DNA from 4 places in the Sodalis sp. RH16 genome. Region 1 is predicted to be linked to each of the others. Evidence: predicted binding sites of a transcription regulator. Region 1 holds the regulator's gene; each other region holds the start of a gene.
What was found. The regulator PurR, encoded in region 1, represses purine synthesis genes. The targets are predictions, from matches to a motif close to CANGCAAACGTTTGCNTG.
Positions count from the first base shown of each region.

Region 2: the regulator PurR is predicted to act here: its motif matches at 2,105-2,122, upstream of rbsD (D-ribose pyranase).
Region 3: the regulator PurR is predicted to act here: its motif matches at 2,970-2,987, upstream of gcvT (glycine cleavage system aminomethyltransferase GcvT).
Region 4: the regulator PurR is predicted to act here: its motif matches at 2,339-2,356, upstream of raiA (ribosome-associated translation inhibitor RaiA).

Region 1 covers NZ_CP178737.1:4,754,846-4,759,078, forward strand. The annotation lists gene ACL2XJ_RS21645 (riboflavin synthase subunit alpha) at 150-803, shown strand; gene cfa (cyclopropane fatty acyl phospholipid synthase) at 905-2,056, opposite strand; gene purR (HTH-type transcriptional repressor PurR) at 2,484-3,500, opposite strand; gene ACL2XJ_RS21660 (YnhF family membrane protein) at 3,700-3,789, shown strand; gene ACL2XJ_RS21665 (C40 family peptidase) at 3,815-4,233, opposite strand, start outside.
Region 2 covers NZ_CP178737.1:1,550,839-1,555,071, reverse strand. The annotation lists gene pfkA (6-phosphofructokinase) at 1-512, shown strand, start outside; gene ACL2XJ_RS07025 (sulfate ABC transporter substrate-binding protein) at 691-1,680, shown strand; gene rbsD (D-ribose pyranase) at 2,137-2,556, shown strand; gene rbsA (ribose ABC transporter ATP-binding protein RbsA) at 2,564-4,075, shown strand; gene rbsC (ribose ABC transporter permease) at 4,075-4,233, shown strand, end outside.
Region 3 covers NZ_CP178737.1:2,656,834-2,661,066, reverse strand. The annotation lists gene gcvP (aminomethyl-transferring glycine dehydrogenase) at 1-1,188, opposite strand, end outside; gene gcvH (glycine cleavage system protein GcvH) at 1,279-1,686, opposite strand; gene gcvT (glycine cleavage system aminomethyltransferase GcvT) at 1,709-2,809, opposite strand; gene ubiI (FAD-dependent 2-octaprenylphenol hydroxylase) at 3,231-4,233, opposite strand, start outside.
Region 4 covers NZ_CP178737.1:228,596-232,828, forward strand. The annotation lists gene yfiH (purine nucleoside phosphorylase YfiH) at 1-469, opposite strand, end outside; gene rluD (23S rRNA pseudouridine(1911/1915/1917) synthase RluD) at 472-1,446, opposite strand; gene bamD (outer membrane protein assembly factor BamD) at 1,576-2,307, shown strand; gene raiA (ribosome-associated translation inhibitor RaiA) at 2,579-2,911, shown strand; Phe leader region at 3,053-3,178, shown strand; gene pheL (pheA operon leader peptide PheL) at 3,054-3,101, shown strand; gene pheA (bifunctional chorismate mutase/prephenate dehydratase) at 3,204-4,233, shown strand, end outside.

The sequences.
Region 1 (4,233 bases):
AGTGTAATGGATTCCCTGCTTTATACCAGTGCAATAATGCACATTTTCCGTGCATAGCGTTTCGCCGCGGGAGGGTATTTGGTTTTCACCTGAAATTGGGGCAATATAATACCCATCTTTTTAAGGTGTCATTAAAAGAGGTCAAGGCCATGTTTACGGGTATTGTTCAGGGCACCGCGTCGGTGGTGGAAATTGATGAAAAAACCAACTTCCGCACGCATTACATTAAACTGCCGCCGGCGCTGCTGGACGGGCTTGAGACCGGGGCATCGGTGGCCCACAACGGCTGCTGCCTGACGGTGAGCGCCATCAAGGGAGATGTGGCGAGCTTCGACTTGATGAAAGAAACGCTGCGCATTACCAACCTCGGGGAATTACAGGTGGGAGATGAGGTGAACGTGGAGCGTGCCGCTACGTTCAACGCCGAGATTGGCGGCCATGTCATGTCCGGCCATATCATGTGCAGCGCGGAAATCGTTAAAATCGTCACCTCGGAAAACAACCGGCAGATTTGGTTTAAAATGCCGGACAAGGAGTTGATGAAATATGTGCTGTACAAAGGCTATATCGGTATCGACGGCATCAGCCTGACCATCGGAGAGGTTGCCGCGGATAAATTTTGCGTCCACTTGATTCCGGAAACCCTCACCAGGACAACACTCGGCAAGAAACGCCTGGGAAACCGGGTGAATATTGAAATCGATCCGCAAACCCAGGCGGTTGTGGACACCGTTGAACGGGTTTTGGCGCAGCGGGAGGCCGCACTGGCCGTCGCTGCCGGACACGAAGTTAACATGAGGTAAAACGCTGTATCCCGACTGTCGGGATAGGGACGCTTTATTGCCCGTCCAGGGCAATAAAGCGTTGGAGCGGAAAGTCCAAAAGAACGTACCGCAATGGACGCTTAGCGGGGCACACGAATCCCGCCTTCAACCCCTTGCGGGCTGAACAATACCTGCCACAAATGGATGTTACGGGCGCGAAAAGCGCCGGCGCAGGCATTCAGGTAGTAGCAGAACATCCGGAAGAATCGATCCGAGTAATTTCCCGATAACGTCGGCCAGGCGGCGAGAAAACGTTCATACCAGGCCATCAGCGTTTTGTCATAATCGGCACCGAAATTATGCCAGTCCTCCATAACAAAATGCTTCTCGCTGGCCCGCGCGATATGCTGCACGGAAGGGAGGCAGCCATTGGGGAAGATGTATTTGTCGATCCAGGGGTCCACGTTCATATCGGTCTGGTTGGATCCGATGGTATGGAGCAGGAAAAGGCCGTCGCGTTTCAGGTTGCGATCAATGACGTCGAAATAGGTGGCGTAGTTTTTCGGACCTACGTGCTCAAACATGCCCACCGAAACGATACGGTCGAATTGCACGTTGAGGTCGCGGTAATCCTGCAGCGAGATAGTGACGTCCAAACCTTCGCAGCGATCCTGCGCCAGTTTCTGCTGTTCAGCGGAGATAGTCACCCCCTGAACCGAAACACCGTAGTTCTTGGCCGCATAAGCGGCAAGCCCGCCCCAGCCGCAGCCCACATCCAGCAGCGTCATGCCCGGTCTTAACTGCAGCTTTTCGCAGATCATCCTGAGCTTGTCCTGCTGCGCTTCCTCCAGAGTGGTGGCCTTGTTCCAATAGCCGCACGAATACTGCATATAGGGATCCAGCATCAGGCTGAACAGGTCATTACCCAAGTCATAATGCTCTTTGCCGACAATCCAAGCCCGTTTTTTAGACTGAAGATTCATGAGCCGCGCGGCGGCAACGCGCATAACATCCTTGAAATGCCGGGGAAGCTTATTTTCCAAACCGGCTCTTAAAACGCGCTGAAAAAAGATATCCAGTCGCTCGCATTCCCACCAGCCGTCCATGTAACTTTCACCCAACCCCAATGACCCGTCCTCTAGCACGCGTTTAAAAAATTCCGGGTTCTTGACATGAATATCAAACGGCCTTGCGCCGTTGATCTTTACACCTGCCTCAGCAAGCATTTCATGGATGATTCGATACCAAGCATTATCATGAAAGCTCAGGTCTTCAACACACGAGGAACTCATAGCTTCTCCATCACCTTTCTTCTGTTATAACCCCGTCAGGAAAAGCGTAGCCGATACCTGCGGGCTTTTATAATCATCCACGGGTATCCGTGGTGTCGGATGTACCACAATAAACAGAGGAATATAAAAAACACCAATAGACTGTTTGTCAGACGGGCGCTTCATAAATAGGATGACGCCATGTAAAAACACGACATTCTTTTAAAGCAAAATTATTAGACAACTCGTTATATTTGTTAACGATATTGAGTATAAGCCTGCATTCCGGTTTAGACAATAGCTGACAGAATAATGTATTTCACAGATAAGTTAATGATTTCCTATCGAAACAATAACTCATCAGGCACATTCGGCGGTATGAAATATATTATTACATTCGGGAGCGAATCACCTTTGATAAGGGGCTCAGGAGGCCGTGCGCCGCCCTTCAGGAGCGAAACGGGCCGTCGGCCACCGAACGGCGTACAATCAGGGCGGGATGCACTTCGATAATCCTGGCGTTTTCCCGTTTGCTGGTGATACGGTCCAGCAGCATGGTCAGCGCGGCCTCGCCCAGCTCTTCTTTGGGTTGATGAATGGTAGTCAATGACGGGGTAAAAAAGCACGAATTGCGCACATTATCATAACCGATAATTGAGATGTCATCGGGAACCTTCATGCCCATTTCATCAATGGCGCACATTGCACCCATGGCCATGATATCACCGCCGCAAAATACCGCCGTGGGCCTTTGCGGCCTGGACAGAATGAGTTTCATGGCCTGATAGCCGGATTCCGGTTCGAAATCCCCCTGCACAATCCATTGATGGGGAATGGCGATGCCGGCTTCTTCCAGGGCCCGCAGGTAGCCGCGATGACGGCCGCCCCCGGTATTGCGCGCCAGTTGGCCGGGTATGGCGCCGATATCGCGATGCCCCCTGGAAATCAGATAGCGGGTCGCCATGTAACCCCCGGCGAAGGCATTGTCGATAATGGTATCGGTGAAATCCCGGCGAGCTTCGCCCCAATCCATGACCACCATGGGGATATGGCGATACTCTTCCAGCATATTCAGCAACGGTTCGGGATATTCGGCGCACATCACCAGCAACCCGTCCACCCGTTTTTGCGCCAGCATCGCCAGATAGGCGCCCTGTTTGTTCAGATCGTTATGGGAGTTGCACAGCACAAGGGTATATCCCCGCACAAAACAGTGGTGCTCAATCGACTCGATAATTTCCGCGAAGTAGGGCGCTTCGCTTGAGCTGGCCAGCAGGCCGATGGATTTTGTGCGGTTGATCTTAAGGCTGCGCGCCACGTCGCTGGGGGAATAGTGCAGCTGCCCGATGGCCTCCAAAACGGCGATCTTGGTCTCTTGCGCCACAAATCGCGTCTTATTGATGACATGTGACACCGTAGTGGTGGATACCCCGGCGCGTTTCGCCACGTCTTTAATGGTTGCCATGCGTGTAGAACTCCTGTACGCCGAAATAAATAAATCGCCAATTTTCCTTGATTCGGCACTAAAGTGAAAGCGATAAAGATAAATATGCTCGGGAGTTGCTGCCCGGCAAGCTTTTTTAATCGGGTTATGCGACACTGCTTACAACCTACGGGTGTAAAGATATCCCGTTCAGCGATAGGTGTAGTGATAAGGAGAAGTGATGAGCAGCGATTTCAAATTGTCATTAATGACCACGGTATTTTCCTTGCTGGTGATCATTGCGTTCAGCTTTACCGCGGTAATGAATTAAGGCGCCCAGGCGCCTTTTTTTCCTTTCAGCGAATGGTTTTCGGCGTCACGACCCGGCGGGCGCCGACATAGTGATCCGCCCAATAATCTTCATTCAGATAGCTGATGCGGATATCGCGGCCGGTGCGGGGGGATTCGATAAACCGTCCGTTGCCCAAATAAACGCCCACATGATCCGCCGCGCCGCGGTTGGTGATATGGAAGAAAACCAAATCGCCGCTTTCCAGATCGTCTTTCTTCACCGGCGCCGCATCGCGTAAATGAAACATTTCATTGGCGGTACGGGGCATATGAATCCGTACCACGTCCTTATAAGCATAATAGATCAGGCCGCTGCAATCGAACCCGGTATTGGGCGACATGCCGCCCCAGCGATAAGGCTTGCCCATCTGGGACATCAGCTTGTTCATCGCCGTCAATTTGGCATGCTGATAGCGTTTTTTGT
Region 2 (4,233 bases), 2.9 Mb from region 1:
TTGACCGGCTGCGCGATACGTCTTCTTCACACCAGCGTATTTCCATCGTTGAAGTCATGGGCCGCTACTGCGGTGATTTGACCATGTCGGCGGCCATTGCCGGCGGATGCGAATTTATCGTACTGCCGGAAGTGGAGTTTAAACCGGAAGATCTGGTTTATGAAATTAAAGCCGGTATCGCCAAGGGTAAAAAGCACGCCATCGTTGCCATCACCGAACATATCTGCAATATCAGCGAATTGGCGCAATATATTGAAAAAGAAACCGGCCGTGAAACCCGCGCCACTGTATTGGGTCATATCCAGCGTGGCGGCAGCCCGGTAGCTTATGACCGCATCCTTGCCTCGCGCATGGGGGCATTTTCCATCGAACTGCTGCTGCAGGGCTACGGCGGGCGCTGCGTCGGGGTGCAAAATGATAAATTGGTCCATCACGACATTATCGACGCCATAGAAAACATGAAACGGCCGTTCAAAAGTGATTTGCTGGAATGTGCTAAAAAACTCTACTGATCGCTTCAACTTCCTGCTATTTCACGCCCCCCTTCATCGGGGGTTTTTTTTACCCTCTGTGGTTTAGCTCTTTTGCTTATATAAATTACGTTTTTATTCTTTAAAATGTTACAGGATTTCTGACACTCTCTGCTTAATCGATATTCAGGTGATAAAAAGACTCTTCGGGAGAGCAACGATGTCAAAGTGGCAAGCAGGGTTGTTGTTGATTTTATTGTCGGGAAGCGCGCTGGCAAAAGATATCCAATTATTGAACGTGTCCTATGACCCGACACGGGAGCTTTATCAGGACTACAATGCTGCCTTCAGCAAATACTGGCAGGCTAAGACCGGCGACAAGGTCACCATTCGGCAATCCCACGGCGGGTCAGGTAAGCAGGCTACCTCGGTTATCAATGGTATTGATGCGGATGTGGTGACATTGGCGCTGGAATCTGATGTGGACGCCATCGCAGCGCGCGGCCGGATTGATAAAAACTGGATTACCCGGCTGCCTGATAACTCGGCGCCTTATACCTCCACTATTGTTTTTCTGGTGCGTAAGGGCAATCCCAAGCAAATTCATGACTGGCCTGATTTAATCAAGCCTGGCATCTCCATCATCACGCCGAACCCGAAGACCTCCGGCGGCGCGCGTTGGAACTATCTGGCCGCCTGGGGTTATGCGCTGCATCATAATAATAACGATCAGGCGAAAGCCCAGGATTTCGTCAAGGCGGTTTATAAAAATGTGAGCGTACTGGATTCCGGCGCCCGCGATTCCACGAATACCTTTGTGGAACGCGGCATCGGCGACGTTTTAATCGCCTGGGAAAACGAGGCTTTGCTGGCGGTGAATAAGGTGGGTAAAGGCCAATTCGACATCGTTGTTCCCAGCGAGTCAATTGTGGCGGAGCCTACGGTATCGGTAGTAGATAAAGTGGTGGACAAACGGGGAACCCGCGACGTGGCTACCGCTTATCTGACCTATCTTTATTCGCCGGAAGGCCAGCGTATCGCGGCCAGAAACTATTATCGTCCCCGTGATCCGGCAGTGGCGAAGGAATTTGCCGATAAATTCCCACAGCTCAAGCTGTACAGCTTGAAGGATGTGTTCGGGAGCTGGCAGCAGGTGCAAAAAGTTCATTTCTCCGACGGCGGCAGTTTCGATCAAATCAACCAACGTTAACCGTTAACCCAAGCATAACGCCGATGGCTATAAGCCATCGGTGAGCTTGTTGACAAAGTGTTCGGTCGGGGCAGGCTACCAGATCGTAAACACGCCGTGAATACATCCCTGAAGGCTCGATCCGCGCCATCCATGGCGCGGACGGTTTACTCTTCTGGCAACCTGCCCCGCCTTATTGACTTCGAGTGCATTTGTCAGCAGTCTGGCCGATGGCTATAAGCCATCGGTTTTTATCCTCACATCTTCTTCCCGCTGCCCTGACGGACCACGTTTTTCCGGCGACCGCATCCTCTTCTCGCTTCATTCTCAAATTCAATTGCTTGTGTGAATAATCATTTTTATTAATAGCGAAACGTTTCGATGGCGATCACATTTTTGATGGATTGCGCTTGTACACCTCTGCTTTTTTAACTAATTTCATCCTCAGCGAAACGTTTCGCTGGTGGAGGCAGGAAAATGAAGAAAGGTGTTTTACTGAACGCTGACGTCTCTGCGCTCATCTCCCGTCTGGGCCATACGGATCAGGTCACGATTGCCGATGCGGGATTGCCCATTCCCTCTTCAAGCCAAAGGATTGATCTGGCGTTGACCCGGGGTGTGCCGACCTTTTTACAGGTGGTGAGCGCGGTTGTCGGCGAAATGCAGGTAGAAAAGGCCATTTTGGCCAAGGAAATGGCGGAAATTAATCCTCAGCTGCATGAGGCGCTGCTGGATCAGTTGACGGCCCTTGAGCAGCAACAGGGCAATACCATTGCCATCGAGTATATCAGCCACCAGGTATTCAAAGCCCAGACCGCATATAGCCGCGCGGTCATCCGCAGTGGGGAATGCACTCCTTTCGCCAATGTCATCCTGTGCTCCGGCGTCACCTTCTGAGGCATCTATGCAACCGTTACTGCAATTGACAGGGATAGACAAATCCTTCCCGGGGGTTAAGGCGCTTACCGGTGCGGCGCTGACGGTTTATCCCGGCCGCGTTATGGCGCTGGTGGGAGAGAATGGCGCCGGCAAGTCTACCATGATGAAAGTGTTGACCGGCATCTACAGCAAAGATGCCGGCACCCTGTCATACCTGGGAAATGAGGTGGCGTTCAGCGGGCCGAAGGCATCCCAGGAAGCCGGTATCGGCATTATCCATCAAGAATTGAATCTTATTCCTCAGTTGACCATTGCGGAAAATATCTTCCTCGGCCGCGAATTCCTCAATCGGTTCGGCGGTATCGATTGGAAACGGATGTACAGCGAAGCTGACCAGCTGTTGGCCCGGCTCAATCTGCGGTATAGCAGCCACCGTCTGGTGGGGGAGCTGTCCATCGGCGATCAGCAGATGGTGGAAATAGCCAAGGTCATCAGCTTCAAGTCCCGGATCATTATCATGGATGAGCCTACCGATGCGCTCACCGATACCGAAACGGCGTCGCTGTTCAGCGTAATAAACGAACTCAGGCAGCAGGGCTGCGGCATCGTTTATATTTCCCATCGGTTAAAAGAGATTTTTCAAATCTGCGACGATGTCACGGTGCTTCGGGACGGGCAGTTTATCGCCGAACGCCGGGTAACCGAGTTACAGGAAGACGCCCTGATCGAAATGATGGTGGGACGTCGCCTGGAAGAGCAATACCCGCGCATTGAAGTCCCTCTAGGCGAGGAACGTCTAGCGGTCAATCATCTTAGCGGCCCCGGCGTCGACGATGTCAGCTTTACGCTGCGCCGCAGTGAAATCCTCGGCGTCGCGGGCTTGATGGGCGCGGGACGCACGGAACTGATGAAAACCCTCTATGGCGCGGCGAAACGCACCGGCGGCACGGTAGTGCTGGACGGGCGAGCCATTATGACCCGCACCCCTCAGGACGGGTTGGCTAACGGTATCGTCTATATTTCCGAAGATCGTAAGCGGGACGGGCTGGTGCTGGGGATGTCGGTGAAGGAGAACATGACCCTCACCGCCCTGCGCTATTTCAGCCGTCAGGGCGGCGGATTGAAACACGCGGAAGAACAGCAGGCGGTAGGGGATTTTATTCGTTTATTCAATATTAAAACGCCCTCGATGGAGCAGCCGATAGGCCTGCTGTCCGGCGGCAATCAACAAAAAGTCGCCATTGCCCGCGGCTTGATGACCCGGCCCAAGGTATTGATTCTGGATGAACCGACCCGCGGCGTCGATGTCGGCGCTAAAAAAGAGATTTATCAATTAATCAATCAGTTCAAAGAAGAAGGGCTCAGTATCATTTTGGTCTCTTCGGAGATGCCCGAAGTGCTGGGAATGAGCGATCGCGTGATGGTGATGCATGAGGGCCGCTTAAGCGGCATTTTCCCCATAGGGCAGGCCACTCAAGAGGTCCTGATGGCCGCGGCCGTCGGTAAGCAATACAGTACCCAGCAGGAGAATCAATGATGAGTACCCGGATTATTCCCGTTAAACGCGGTTTCAGCAAAACCTGGCTATTAGAACAGAAATCATTGATTGCGCTGCTGGTGCTTATCGCCGTGGTGTCTTCCATGAGTTCGAACTTCTTCAGCCTCAATAATTTGTTCAATATTCTTCAACAGACC
Region 3 (4,233 bases), 2.1 Mb from region 1:
CGCCACATCCAGCGTCAGGGTATCGAACCAGCGGGCAAAACGCGGCGTGATGCCGGCGGCGGTCAAGCCCGCCGCCAGGATCGAGGTCAGGCGGTGGATACGCCCGGCGATACGTTTAAGCCCGGCCGGTCCGTGGTAAACGGCATACAAGCCGGCGATATTCGCCAGCAGAACCTGCGAGGTGCAAATATTGGAATTGGCCTTTTCGCGCCGGATATGCTGCTCGCGGGTTTGCATCGCCATGCGCAGGGCGGTATTGCCCGCCGCGTCGCGGGAAACGCCGATAATGCGGCCCGGCATGGAACGTTTCACCTCGTCGCGGGCGGCGAAAAATGCCGCGTGCGGTCCGCCGTACCCCATAGGTACGCCAAAACGCTGGGAAGAACCGAACACCACATCGGCCCCCTGGGCCCCCGGCGCCGCCAAAAGCACCAGCGCCATCATGTCCGCCGCCACGCAGCTGACTATCCGGCGGGCTTTCAGGGCCGCCAGCAGTTCGCGGTAATCATGGAGCTCTCCGGTGGTGCCTACCTGCTGCAGCAAGACGCCGAATACCCCCGGCTGTTCAAGCGCCGCTTCGGCTTGGCCCACCACCAGATCGAAACCGAAGGTGCGCGCCCGGGTGCGCACGACATCCAGCGTCTGCGGGTGCACATCGTCGGCGACAAAAAAGCAGTTGGCCTGTTTCAGTTTACTGGCGCGTTTGGCCAGCGCCATGGCTTCCGCCGCCGCGGTGGCTTCATCCAGCAGCGAGGCGGAAGCGATATCCAGGCCGGTCAAGTCCAGCGTCAGCTGTTGAAAATTCAGCAAGGCTTCCAGCCTGCCCTGCGACACCTCCGGCTGGTAAGGCGTATAGGCGGTATACCAGCCCGGGTTCTCCAGCATGTTGCGCAAAATCACCGGCGGGGTGATGACCGCACTGTAGCCCATGCCGATATAGGTTTTGCAGATCCGGTTACGGCCGGCAATGGCTTTCAGCTCAGCCAGCGCCCGGGCTTCGGTGGCGGCCTCGCCCACCGCCGGCGGGGCGGAAAGCTGAATATCCGCGGGAACGATTTGGCCAATCAGCGCGTCCAGAGTGGCGGCGCCGACGGCTGAAAGCATATGCGCCCGCTGTTCCGGGGAAGGGCCGATATGGCGCTGTATAAACGCGTCATGGTGTTCAAGCTGGCTGAGAGTCTGGGTCATAAACTACAATTCCTGCATCGGGCATGGGACGGGGGAAATCACAAACGGGTCGGGAAAAGCCCCGGATGGTTCACCGGGGCCGTGCGGCGGTTATTCGTCTTCGTCGTCTTCTTCGTCGAGGGTGGCCTCATAGGCATCGGCATCGAGCAATGCGGCTACTTCACTCTCGTCGGCGGCTTTGATTTGAAACAGCCAGCCTTCGGTATAAGGCGCGCTGTTCACCAGCTCCGGCGAAGCTTCAAGCTCTTCATTCACCGCCACGATTTCACCGCTGATGGGCGCGTAGATATCCGAAGCGGCCTTTACCGACTCGGCCACGGCGCAATCATCGCTGGCGGCGAATTCGGCGCCCACTTCCGGCAGATCGATAAATACCATGTCTCCCAGCAACTCCTGGGCATGTTCGGTGATACCGACGCTGTAAACGCCTTCGCCCTCGTCACGGACCCACTCATGGGACGTGGTGTATTTTAGTTCTTTAGGCACGCTGCTGCTCATCGCCATCCTCACTCTCGCAAAGTTAAAATTGAACGACCGGTTTACCGGCGCGGACAAAACCGGGTTTGGTCACCTTAACCGGCATTTCGCGGTTACGGATTAATACTATAGCCTGCTCGCCGATACCTGCGGGTACGCGGGCCAGGGCAATACTGACCCCGAGCGTCGGGGAAAAGGAGCCGCTGGTGATGATCCCCGTCTGCCGGTTGCCGTTGCTGTCGGTGAAATGCACCGTTTGTTCGTTGCGCAGCACCCCTTTTTCGGTCAGCACCAGGCCCACCAGCTGTTCGGTGCCGGCGCGGCGCTGGGCTTCCAGCGCCTCACGGCCGATAAAATCACGGTCTTCCGGCTGCCAGGTGATGGTCCAGCCCATGTTGGCGGCCAGGGGCGAAATTCTTTCGTCCATTTCCTGCCCATATAAATTCATGCCGGCTTCGAGGCGCAGGGTATCCCGCGCTCCCAGGCCACAGGGTTTGACCCCGGCTGACAGCAATTGTTGCCAGAACGACTCCACCCGGGTTTTCGGCAGGGCGATTTCATAGCCCGCCTCGCCGGTATAGCCGGTAGTGGCGATAAACAAATCCTGCGACTGCACGCCGAAAAAGGGCTTCATACAGGCCACCGCCGCCAGCTGCTCGGGCGTAAAGAGCGTCCGCGCCTTGGCCTGGGCCTGCGGTCCCTGCACGGCGATCAACGCTAAATCGTCACGCACGGTTACCCGGACATTAAACGGTTCGGCATGGTCCGTGACCCAGGCAACGTCTTTTTCGCGGGTGGCGGAATTCACCACCAGGCGGAAATCCTCTTCAGCCAGGAAATAAACGATCAAATCGTCAATCACGCCGCCGGACGCATTCAGCATCCCGGTGTACAGGGCCTTGCCCGGCTGGGTCAGCTTTGCCACATCATTGGCCAGCAGGTAGCGCAAAAATTCGCGGGTGCGGGATCCCTGGAGATCGATGATGGTCATATGGGAAACATCGAACATGCCGGCGTCCCGGCGGACCTGGTGATGCTCCTCCAGTTGCGAACCATAATGCAACGGCATCATCCAGCCATGGAAATCCACCATTTTTGCGCCGCACGCGATGTGCTGTTCGTACAGCGATGTCAGCTGGGCCATCTTTTCTCTCTTTGTGGTCAATTCAGACGATATAACCGCCATGCTTCACGTTGCATTACATTGGCTTTATTGCAACTCGAATTATTGAGGCTATACAACAAATGTCCTGGAAGGCGCCGACGCTTTCGGCCTATACGAAAAATAAGCTTCCATCGGCGCAAACGATACCTTTTGCCAGAAGTTACCACCTAATCCAGGGGGAAACCATAAATTAAATTATCCCGCCGGGAAGTATAATGTTAAACGACGCTCCCCGCCTCATCAGCATGATATGCTGACAAAGGGATTATAACGGCGCACAAACGGTAAATCGGAGGACCTCAACGCAAAATTTGATAACAAAAAACCCCGACGAAACGCTGTTGGAATACGTTTTGCCGAGGCTTCGGATTAGAAATAATAATGAAAAAAAACCCTTGGATTAGATTTTTTCAGTCGAACGGGCGTCTTCATCCAGCCAGGCCGGCAGTTCGGTAAGCCCCATGGCCTGCCGGATCAGGCGAGGTTTTACACCGGGCAGCGTATCCGCTAAACGCAATCCGGCGTCACGAACCCATTTTTTGAGGGGATTGTTGCCGTCAAACAGCTCACGCAGGGCCTGCATGCCCGCCAGCATAACGGCGGCGCTGTGCTTGCGGCGCCGTTCATAGCGGCGCAGATAGGCATAATGGCCGATATCCTTGCCGGCGATTTGCAATCGCTGCAGTTCAGACAGCAATTCGGCCACATCCATCAATCCCAGATTCACCCCCTGCCCCGCCAGCGGATGGACGGTATGCGCCGCGTCTCCCACCAGCACCAGACGGTGCGCGGCGAAATCCCGGGCATAGCGGCCGGTAAGGGGGAATGTCAACCGTTCGCTTTCCAGCGTGCATAAACCGAGGGCCAGATTAAAGTGTCGGGCCAATTGCGCGGTGAATTGCTCCGCCGGCATTTGCCGCCGCTGCTCCGCCGACTCCGGCGGCAGGGACCAGACGATGGAACAGACATCGGGCTGCGCCAGCGGCAGAAACGCCAGAATTCCGTCGCCGTGAAACGCCTGGCGGGCGATGCCGCCGTGGGGGCGCTCGGTACGCACGGTGGCTACCAGGGCATGATGCTGGTAATCCCAGAAAGTCAGCGGAATATCGGCATAGCGCCGCAGCCAGGAATCGGCGCCGTCCGCCCCCACCACCAGCCTGGCGGTCAGCATCCGATCGTCATCCAGGGTAATAAACGCCTCGTTTTCGCCCCAGGCTACTTGCCGTAGCGACGCCGGGCAAAACAGCTCGACATCCGATAACCCGGCGGCCCGGCGCCACAGTGCCTGATGGATGACCGGATTTTCGATAATGTGCCCAAGCTGCTCGAATCCCAAGGGACCGCCGTCAAAGGCGATTTTACCGAAGCTGTCGTTATCCCAGACTTCCATGCCCCGGTAGGGC
Region 4 (4,233 bases), 1.6 Mb from region 1:
CCAGCCAGGCCATGATATCGGCGGGATCCGACTGAAAACGGGCCAGCGTTTGCTCGAGAATACCGGCGCATAATCCGCGCCAGCCGGCATGGGCCGCCGCCACCTCGGTGCCTGCGCGATCGCAAAACAGTACCGGCAGGCAATCGGCGGTCATGACGGCGCAAACCTGACCGGCGGCGCGCGTGTAGGCGGCGTCGGCCCGCGGCGGCGTATCGCCGTTACCGCAGCTTTCGTTGATGACCGCCACATCGGTGCCATGTACCTGCTCCAGCCAGTTCGGCGAGGCGGGCAACTGTGCCATTACCTCCAGGCGCCGGCGGTTTTGCGCTACCGCCGCCGGGCTGTCCCCGACATGCAGACCGAGGTTCAGCGAGGCATAGGGCGCCGGGCTGATACCCCCCAGACGCGTGGTGGAATAAGCCCGAACGTTGGCCGGAGCGGGCCAGTGGGGAATCAGCAGGGAATCCATGGTTAATCCATCTGATCCGCGAAGGTTTCGCTATCCGCCTTCATGACGGCGATTAATTCCACCATATCCTGCGGCAGCGGGGCGAACCATTCCATTTCAATGCCGGTGACGGGATGGTACAGCCGCAGCCTGGTTGCATGCAGCGCCTGGCGATCAAAGCCGCGCAGCATATTCACAAACTCTTCCGAGGCGCCTTTAGGGGGACGGGGGCGGCCGCCATAGAGCGGATCCCCCACCAGCGGATGGTTGATAAACGCCATATGAACGCGTATCTGGTGGGTACGTCCGGTTTCCAGCCGCAGCCGCAGCCGGGTATGGGCGCGGAAATGCTCCATGATGCGGTAATGGGTCACCGCCGGTTTGCCCATGGGATGCACCGCCATATGGGTACGCTTGGTGGGATGGCGGGAAATGGGCTGCTCCACCGTGCCGCCGGCGGTCATGGTCCCCATGGCCACCGCTTCGTATTCACGGGTGATTTCCCGCGCCTGCAATGATTCCACCAGCCGGGTTTGCGCCGGTACGGTTTTTGCCACCACCATCAGACCGGTGGTATCTTTATCCAGCCGATGTACGATACCGGCCCTGGGCACTTCGGCGATGGCGGGATAATAATGCAGCAACGCATTCAGAATGGTGCCGTCGGCATTGCCCGCCCCCGGATGCACCACCAGATCCCGGGGTTTATTTATCACCAGGATATCGTCGTCTTCGTACACGATATTCAGCGCGATATCCTGCGCCGCCCAGCGGGTTTCTTCCTCGATAATCGCGTCGATTTCAATGGCTTCGCCGCCAAGAACCTTCTCTTTGGGCGTAGCGGTCACGTTTCCGTTCACCCGGACCCGGCTGTCGAGGATCCAGATTTTTATACGGGAGCGAGAATAATCAGGGAACAATTCGGCCAAAGCCTGATCTAACCGTTGCCCAAGTTGTGATTCATTCACCATCGCGGTGAGGAGTTGTTGTTGTGCCATATGCAGCTTCTTCGTTATCGTTGGGTTTTCACGGCAATGCCGTTTAGAATTATGCTATTGTAGCTGGTCTCATTCGGGAGCTTAACGGACAGTCTCCCGGAATAACACTCTGAGGATAAGCAAAACGTCATGATGCGTATGAAATATCTGGTGGCAGCAGCCACATTGAGCCTGATGCTGGTCGGTTGCTCCAGTTCCAAGGATGCCGTTCCTGATAATCCGCCCTCCGAGCTGTACAGCACCGCACAACAGAGATTACAGGACGGCGACTATAAAGGAGCCATCAAAGAACTGGAAGCACTGGATAACCGTTATCCCTTCGGTCCTTACGCGCAGCAGGTTCAGCTTGATTTGATTTATGCCTATTACAAATCGGCGGATCTCACGTTGGCCCAGGCCTCCATCGATCGCTTCCTGCGTCTGAACCCGACACATCCGAACGTCGATTACGTCCTGTATATGCGTGGTCTGACGGATATGGCGCTGGATGACAGCATGATTCAAGGGTTCTTCGGCATCGATCGTTCCGACCGCGATCCGGAACATGCCCGTGCGGCTTTCCGGGACTTCACCCAATTGATTCGCGGCTATCCTAACAGCCAGTATGCCACGGATGCCAATAAACGTCTGGTTTATCTTAAAGACCGGCTCGCCAACTACGAGCTGGCGGTGGTGCGTTTTTACACCCGTCGCGGCGCCTATGTGGCGGTAGTCAACCGGGTCGAGCAGATGATGGTTGATTTCCCTGATACCCAGGCAACCCATCAAGCATTGCCGTTAATGCAAAACGCCTATGAAGAGCTGCGGCTGCCCGGCCAGGCTGACAAGGTAGCGAAGATTATCCAGGCCAATCCCGCCTGAACCTCGCCTACATGAACGTAAAACGGCAGCCAAGGCTGCCGTTTTCGTTTGTCGCCATGCGCCGGCGACAAGAATGCATCTGAATCATCTCATCGATAATGACCGATCCGCCGGCAACTCTCAAGCCCCCATTGTCCTTTTCTGAGACCGGTTCACAAAACCCCTTAGCCTCTGTTGAACCGCCGATAAAAAGTGATCTTTATCACACTTTTTGCCCTTCGAGAGGGTATGCTGGCATTACGTAGACGGGAAAACACAGAGAGGCAGTGATATGATTATCAATATTACCAGCAAACAAATGGAAATCACCCCGGCCATTCGTCAACATGTGGAAGAACGTCTGGCAAAGCTCGCCAAGTGGCAGACGCAATTGATAAACCCTCATATAATCCTCTCAAAACAACCGCAGGGATTTGTGGCTGACGCCACATTGAACACGCCAAACGGTCCGCTTGTAGCCAGCGCCGGTAACCTGGATATGTATGCCGCCATTAATGAGCTGATAACCAAGCTGGAACGGCAGCTCAATAAAGTGCAGCATAAAGGCGAAGCCCGCCGCGCCACCGAATGCGTCAAGATCAACAACAACCTGGCGGTTTTCTAACCGATAGGGGCGGCCCGGGAGGATTTCTCCCGCCGCATAACGGGTCACACCCCACAACGCGCCGTAACGGCGCGTTTTATATTGACAGAATGAAAAGCCAGCGGTTACTGTAAACACTCCAAAAGATCACTAAGCCGATACAATGCACATGACCCCGTTTTTCTTCGCCTTCTTTTTTACCTTCCCCTGAATGGGAGGCAGCTCGTCATGTGAGAAAGAATGCGAAGACGAACAAAAAGCCTCCTGACAACAGGGGGCTTTTTTTATTACGGCGTGAAAGGTAACTAAACATATGAGTGACAACCCATTATTAGCGCTACGGGAGCGCATCAGCGCGCTGGATTTGAAACTATTGTCGCTGCTGGCGGAAAGACGCGAACTGGCGCTGGAGGTCGCGCGCAACAAATTGACCACTCACCGGCCCATTCGCGATAAAAGCCGTGAGAGCGATATGCTCGGACAGTTGGTGGAAGAAGGCAAAAAACGCAATCTCGACGGGTTTTATGTCACGCGCCTGTTCCAGCTGATTATCGAGGATTCGGTGCTGACGCAGCAGGCGTTGTTGCAATCGAATTTAAACCAGACCATTGAACGCTCGGCGCGCATTGCCTTTCTCGGACCGAAGGGCTCCTACTCCCATTTGGCCGCGCGGCAATACGGAGCGCGTTATTTCGATCAGGTGGTAGAGTGCGGCTGCCTGAAATTCACCGACATTGTGCAGATGGTGGAAACCGGTCAGGCCGACTACGGGGTGCTGCCCATTGAAAACAGCAGTTCCGGTTCAATCAACGATGTTTACGATCTGTTGCAGCACACCAATTTGTCATTGGTGGGGGAACTGACCAATCCTATCGATCACTGCATGCTGGTGGCCGGCGAGAGCACCCTGGAGCAAATCGAGGTGGTGTACAGCCATCCGCAGCCCTTCCAGCAGTGCAGTCAATTTATCGCCCGCCATCCGCAGTGGAAAATTGAATATTGCGAAAGCACCGCCGCTGCCATGGAAAAAGTGGCGGCGCTGAATTCACCCAAAGCGGCCGCCCTTGGCAGCGGTCCCGGCGGAGCGTTGTACGGTTTGCAGGTGCTGGAGCAGAATCTGGCCAATCAGCAGCAGAACTTCACGCGTTTTATTATTCTCGCCCGTAAAGCCATTGAGGTTTCGGAGCAGGTGCCGGCTAAAACCACCTTGATTATGGCCACCGGCCAGCAATCCGGCGCGCTGGTGGAAGCGTTGCTGGTGCTGCGTGATCACGGCATCGTGATGACCCGCCTTGAATCACGCCCCATTAACGGCAACCCGCGGGAAGAGATGTTTTATATCG